DNA from 2 places in the Phyllobacterium sp. 0TCS1.6A genome. Region 1 is predicted to be linked to the other one. Evidence: predicted binding sites of a transcription regulator. Region 1 holds the regulator's gene; the other holds the start of a gene.
What was found. Region 1 encodes PhoB, which activates phosphate uptake and scavenging genes when phosphate is short. Its sites were predicted from a motif close to TGTCATNNANCTGTCAT; they were not measured.
Positions count from the first base shown of each region.

Region 2: OSJ75_RS06430 (DUF2794 domain-containing protein) is a predicted target of PhoB. The motif match lies at 1,355-1,371, and genes of this name have one in related genera.

Region 1 is NZ_JAPMAB010000002.1:201,913-205,107, forward strand. Features, by position in the region: gene OSJ75_RS05125 (TIGR00282 family metallophosphoesterase) at 1-6, opposite strand, end outside; gene OSJ75_RS05130 (5-formyltetrahydrofolate cyclo-ligase) at 3-659, opposite strand; RNA gene ssrS (6S RNA) at 680-836, opposite strand; gene OSJ75_RS05140 (GNAT family N-acetyltransferase) at 1,008-1,454, shown strand; gene phoB (phosphate regulon transcriptional regulator PhoB) at 1,509-2,195, opposite strand; gene phoU (phosphate signaling complex protein PhoU) at 2,368-3,090, opposite strand; gene pstB (phosphate ABC transporter ATP-binding protein PstB) at 3,117-3,195, opposite strand, start outside.
Region 2 is NZ_JAPMAB010000002.1:459,735-462,929, forward strand. Features, by position in the region: gene acnA (aconitate hydratase AcnA) at 1-39, shown strand, start outside; gene OSJ75_RS06425 (DUF1223 domain-containing protein) at 266-1,036, shown strand; gene OSJ75_RS06430 (DUF2794 domain-containing protein) at 1,398-1,766, shown strand; gene OSJ75_RS06435 (GNAT family N-acetyltransferase) at 1,767-2,312, opposite strand; gene OSJ75_RS06440 (Bax inhibitor-1/YccA family protein) at 2,447-3,195, opposite strand, start outside.

The DNA of each region.
Region 1 (3,195 bases):
TCTCACACATCCATCCTGAAGGTATTTTCACTGGCTTTATCGGTCGTTGCGAAGCGGCGCAAGCCGCTTTCGGTGAGGATGGCCGCCAGCGGCACATCATGCGGCTCGTCGGGCACGGTCGCCACCTGCTGGCAGTCGAAGGCGATGCCGACGAGGCGCGGCCGGGCGCCCTTGCGGCGAAGCGCGGCGATCGCCCGGTCGTAATAGCCGGCGCCATAGCCTATGCGATGGCCGCGCGCATCGAAAGCGGCCAGCGGCACCAGCATCAGCTGTGGATCGAGCACGGGCGCATCCTCGGCGGGACCCGACGTGCCGAAGCCCGTCTCCACCATCGCCGCATCGTCGCGATGCTCGCGGAAGACAATGGTCTGCTTGTCGATGATAGCCGGCAGGCAAAGCCGCGCACCGCGCTGGGCCAGCGCGTGCAGCAGCGGCCGCAGGTCGACCTCGGAGCGGATGGGCCAGAAGCCGGAGACGATTTCGCCGGGCGCGACAGGAATAGTCTCGAGCCCCGCTGCCGCGATCCGCTGCGAGGCCTGCGTCCGATATTCGGCGGACAGCGCGTCGCGCCTGGCCAAAGCCTCGAGACGCAGCGTTTTTTTCAGCTCTTTGACGGAAGACGGATGATGCACGCGCTTGTTTTCATGAGGCGCCGGCAAGCCGGCTCGGGATGAAACAGTGGCGTCCACACAACCGATGGAGAAGTCGATCCCGGGAACCTACAAAGTAGGTGGGCGCCGTGTGAAGAGGCCCACGGGCCTCCTCAGGGACAGCTCCCTAAGGGATCATTAAGGCCCCGGGGAATATGTCTCTCCTGTCGAGAAGCGCAGAGCGCCGCGACGAATATAGGACGGGGCACGGTTTTCTGCCAGAGCGCCGATGACGATTTCTGCCGCCGGCGCCGGGCGATGCTTGTTGAAGGCCGGACACCGGGCTACGATGCCGCACCACAGCCCTCACCCGCCCCCTCTCACCCGACCCCACACACCCATGAGACGAGGAAAATCATGACCATCCTGATCCGCCCCCTGCGGCGTTCGGACGAGACCGAATGGCGCCGCCTCTGGACCGGCTATCTCGACTTCTACGAGACCAGCGTTGCCGAGGAAGTCTACCGGACGACGTTCGCGCGCCTGAATTCCGGCGGCGATGGCGAATTCCGCGGCCTCATCGCCGAATGGGACGGCAAGCCGGTCGGGCTGACGCATTTTCTCTACCACCGCCACTGCTGGAGCGTGGCCAATGTCTGCTATCTGCAGGATCTCTATGCCGATCCGGACAGCCGCGGCAAAGGCGTCGGCCGCGCCCTGATCGAGGCGGTCCACGCGCAGGCGAAGGCGGACGATATCCACTCCGTCTACTGGATGACCAACCGGGACAATGAAACGGCGCGCCTGCTCTATGACCGGCTGGCCAAGGTGACGCCCTTCATCAAATATGTGAAGGCGATCTGATCCATCCCAAGACGGGGCGGCGCGCCCGCTGGAATATGCCCTGCCGGCAAACGCCTAGCCGAATGAATAGCCGGCGCCGCGCACCGTGCGGATCGGGTCCGGCGAGCGGCCGACATTGATCGCCTTGCGCAGGCGGCCGACATGGACATCGACCGTGCGGTCGTCGACATAGATATCGGCGCCCCAGACATTGTCGAGCAGCTGGCCGCGCGAGAAAACCCGCCCCGGCGATTGCATGAGGAATTCCAGCAGCCGGAATTCGGTCGGCCCGAGCTTCAGTTCACGCTCCTTGCGGAAGACGCGATGCTGCTCGCGGTCGAGCTTCAGATCGCCGAAGCTGAGGACGTGCGACAACAGGCTCGGATTGACTCGGCGCAGCATGGCCTTGATCCTGGCCAGCAGTTCCGGCGTCGAAAACGGCTTGACCATGTAGTCGTCCGCGCCGGTGGCAAGGCCGCGCACCCGCTCGCTCTCCTCGCCGCGCGCCGTCAGCATGATGATCGGCAGCGTCTCGGTTTCGCGGCGCGTGCGCAGCCGGCGGCATAGCTCGATGCCGGAAAGGCCCGGCAGCATCCAGTCCAGTATGAGCAGGTCCGGAACCTTCTCGCGCAGGGCTATTTCCGCCTCGTCGCCACGGGCGATGGTGTCGACGAGATAACCCTCTGCTTCAAGATTGTATCGAAGCAGGACGCTGAGCGCTTCTTCATCTTCAACTACAGTGATCTTCGGAGCTATGGCCATGAGATTATCCGCTGACTAGAGCAAATCCTGGACGGTGGAACCGGCTTTCCGCGCGGGAACCGAGTGTGACAGGAAGCACCGCAAGGCGCCTCCTCCTGTAAACACCGGCATTCCCGATCCTGGGATCGCCGGTACCGGGTTGCGACGGGTTGCGAAATTCGGCATTGCGATACTAGGACAGGTTGGCTTCATCGACCACGATGCTGTGGGTCTGGTCTTCCTTGGGCCGCTCGGCCGGCAATTGCGAACCGGTGACGATATAATAGACCGTTTCCGCGATATTGGTCGCGTGATCGCCGATCCGCTCGATATTCTTGGCACAGAACAGCAGATGCGTGCAGGCCGAGATATTGCGTGGATCTTCCATCATATAGGTCAGGAGCTCGCGGAAGAGCGAGGTGTACAGCGCATCGATCTCGTCGTCGCGCTCGCGCACGATATTGACCTGCTGGATCGAGCGCGTCGCATAGGCGTCGAGCACGTCCTTCAGCTGCGTCAAGGCGAGTTCGGCGATGGTCTGCAGGCCGCGATAGACGGAGAGCGTCTGCCGCGTTTCCGTCACGGCCACCACGCGCTTGGCAATGTTCTTGCCGAGGTCGCCGATGCGCTCGAGATCGGAGGAAATGCGAATCGTGCCGATGATCTCGCGCAGGTCGATCGCCATGGGCTGGCGCTTGCCGATGATGGTGATCGCCCGCTCGTCGATCTCGCGCTGGCCCGCATCGAGGATGAGGTCGTCCGAGATGACCCTTTGCGCCAGCGCGTTATCGGCATTGACCATGGCCGTGATGGCCTGTTCGACCATGCGCTCGGCATGGCCGCCCATCTCGGCGATCTTGTGGGTGAGGAACTTCAGTTCCTCGTCGTAGGCGCGTACCGTATGCTGGGATTGCAGGTCGGTCATGATTGTTCCTCCACCGCTTAGCCGAAGCGTCCGGTAATGTAGTCCTGTGTGCGCTTTTCGGTCGGATTGGTAAACATCGTCTCGGTATCGCCGACT
Region 2 (3,195 bases), 260 kb from region 1:
GGCATTCTTCAATATGTCCTGCGCGATCTGGCCGCCTGACGCCACAAAACAAGCCTTGATATGGAAGGGCCGTCGGGCTACCGGCGGCCCTTTTCCATTGCCCGTCCCATTCGTTTCGACAGGCTCATTTCCCACTGACCGCGCAATGGCATATTCGTGAACAAATTCACCTCAAAGTGACTTCCCCTTGATGCACGCGGCTCTTATCAATCTTCTGGCAATAAATGACTGCCAGATTTGCATTTTTGAGAGAAAGCATGCCGCCTTGCCTCTGCGCATCACGTCAATCCTGGTCCTGATCGGCTCGCCACTTCTGGCTGCTGCGGTCTATGTGCTGCCGGTCTGCGCGCAGGACAGCGGGAAGCGGCCGGACGGCGTGGTCGAACTCTATACGTCGCAGGGTTGCGGCTCGTGCCCGCCGGCCGATGCAGTCCTCAAGGAACTGGCGCGCGAAGGCAACGTCGTCGCCCTCGCCTTTCATGTCGATTACTGGGATTACCGCGGCTGGACGGATACGCTCGCCTTGCCGGAGAACACCGAACGGCAGAACGAGTATCGCCAGACGCTCGGTCTCAACGGCGTTTATACGCCGCAGGCCATCCTGAACGGTCGCGAGCACGTCAACGGGCAGGATGGTGACAAGATCCGTCGCCGCATTGCCGAGATGAAGCAGAATACCTCGGGGCTGACGGTCCCGGTCACACTGTCGAAGACGCCGAAGAAGCGCCTGCTCATCGATATCGGCCAGGGGGCCGTCACGCCGAACCCGGTGCGGGTCCTGCTCGCCTATTTCGACAAGGAGAGCGTGGTTTCCATTCCCGATGGCGAGAATACCGGCCGGCAGGTGAGCTACGCCAACAGCGTGCGCGCCATGGAAACTGTCGGCATGTGGGACGGAAACGCCCAGAAGATCGAGATTCCCTGGAGCGAGATCGCCAGCAAGAAGGCGTCGGGCTGCGCCGTCCTGCTGCAGGAAGTTCTGGGGGAAGACAAGCCGGGGCCGATCATCGGCGCGTCGATCCTGGTCAAGCCCTGACCAAACAAAAACAGGCCGGATGAATCCGGCCTGAGCTATTGGGGCATGTTGCCAGCGCAAACTGATCGAGGCCGGTCCATGGGCGGGGGCTTGGGGTAATGAACCGGCAAGATCAGCTGCACATCGGCAACATGCGAGCGATCGTCGTTTTGGAATCGGGCGCGAGTGCGTTTTTCGGATGGCGAAAATGTGACGGACCATCACCATTCTCTTCAGCACGTATTGCTTCGTGAAAGATTCAGCTGTCGGAGACACTGATAAAACCGGGTGAGTACCGACAACAAAGCTTGAAAAACGTCGCCGATGAGGCCACCCTATTGTCATCCAGGTGTCACACGAGAGATCCGAAGGTGCATGATTGATGGATAGCAGCGCGGGCGGCGGCGAATCGCAACAGGCGAAACTGATACCCCTCAACCGCCAGAGCGACCTTCCCGTCACGTTCAACCGCCGCGAACTGGACCAGATCCTGCGGGTCTATGGCTTCATGGTGTCAGCCGGCGAATGGCGCGACTATGCGATCGACCATCTGAGCGACCGCGCAATATTCTCCATTTTCCGGCGTACCAGCGAAATGCCGATGTTCCGCATCGAGAAGAATCCCAGGCTGACACGCAAACAGGGCGCCTATAGCGTCATCGCGGCAAGCGGCCATATCCTCAAGCGCGGCCATGAACTCGATCGCGTGCTGCGCATATTCGACAAGAGCCTGAGTATCGTCAGGAGCTGATCATTGCAGAGGCGGCTTGTCCGGCAGGGACTCCGAGCCGCCATTCATCTCCAGCTGCATCAGCACCGTATCGAGCCAGCGACCATGTTTGAACCCCGAGGCGCGGATCGTGCCCGAATGTTCGAAGCCGAGCTTGCTATGGAGCCTTACCGAGGCGGATCCGGGATGTCCGTCACCGATCACGGCGATGAACTGGCGGAAGCCGAGGGCGGTGCAATCGGCTATCAGGCGCTCGAGCAGGACTTTCCCCAGCCCCTTTCCCTTCGCCTCCGGCGCGATATAGATCGAATCCTCCACCGTCCACCAATAGGCTGGCCGGGCGCGGAAATAGCTCGCATAGGCATAGCCGATGACAGCGTCGCCCTGCACCGCCACGACATAGGGAAAGCCGCTGCTGGTGATCGCATGGAACCGCGACGTCATTTCGTCGAGGCTCGGCGGATCGATCTCGTAGGTGGCAGTGCCGTTCAGCACCGCGTCACGGTAGATGTCGGTGATTGCACTGAGGTCGGCAGGCTGGGCCGGGCGGATGGTGATATCGGACATGATGTTGGCTTGCACTTGGAGAACAGTCTGGTTTTTCATGCACTGCTTTGCAATCAAGTCAAAGGATTTTCCCGTGCGGGTAACAAAAAAGGGCGGCTCGAAAGCCGCCCTTTTCGCATCGATTCAAACAGCCGCTATTCCCGATTGCCGAGGAACTGGAGCAGGAACATGAACATGTTGACGAAGTCGAGATAGAGCCGAAGCGCACCCATGATCGCCTTGCGGCCATAGGAATCGGCGTCGTCGCCTTCGAAGTACATTTCCTTGATCTGCTGCGTGTCATAGGCAGTCAGGCCAGCGAAGACCAGAACGCCGATCGCCGAGATCGCGAACTGCAGGGCGCTGGACTGAAGGAAGATATTGACCACCGAAGCAAGGATGATGCCGATGACGCCCATGAACAGGAACGAGCTGAAACCTGAAAGATCGCGCTTCGTGGTGTAGCCATAGAGCGAGAGGGCACCGAAGGATGCCGCGGTGATGAAGAACGTCTGGACGATGCTTCCGGTGGTGAACACCAGGAAGACCGATGACAGCGAAGCGCCGACGAGTGCTGCATATACCCAGAATGTGGCCTGCGCTGCCGCGACGCTCATCGACTGGATACGGAAGCTCAGGAAGAACACCGCAGCCAGGGGAGCGAGCATGACGACCCATTTCAGCGGCGAGACGAAGAATGTGACGCCGAAGCTGGTCAGCATCTTGCCGTTGCCCAGTGTCGCTGCCGCGAGACTTGGATCGTTGGTCGTCGTCATGTAGACGAGCGCCAATGCGGCGAGGCCGGTCACGGCAAGACCGACCGCCATCAGATTGTAGACTTTCAACATGTAGCTGCGAAGACCCTGGTCGATCTCCGCGTCCACACGCACTCCGGCCGTCGTAC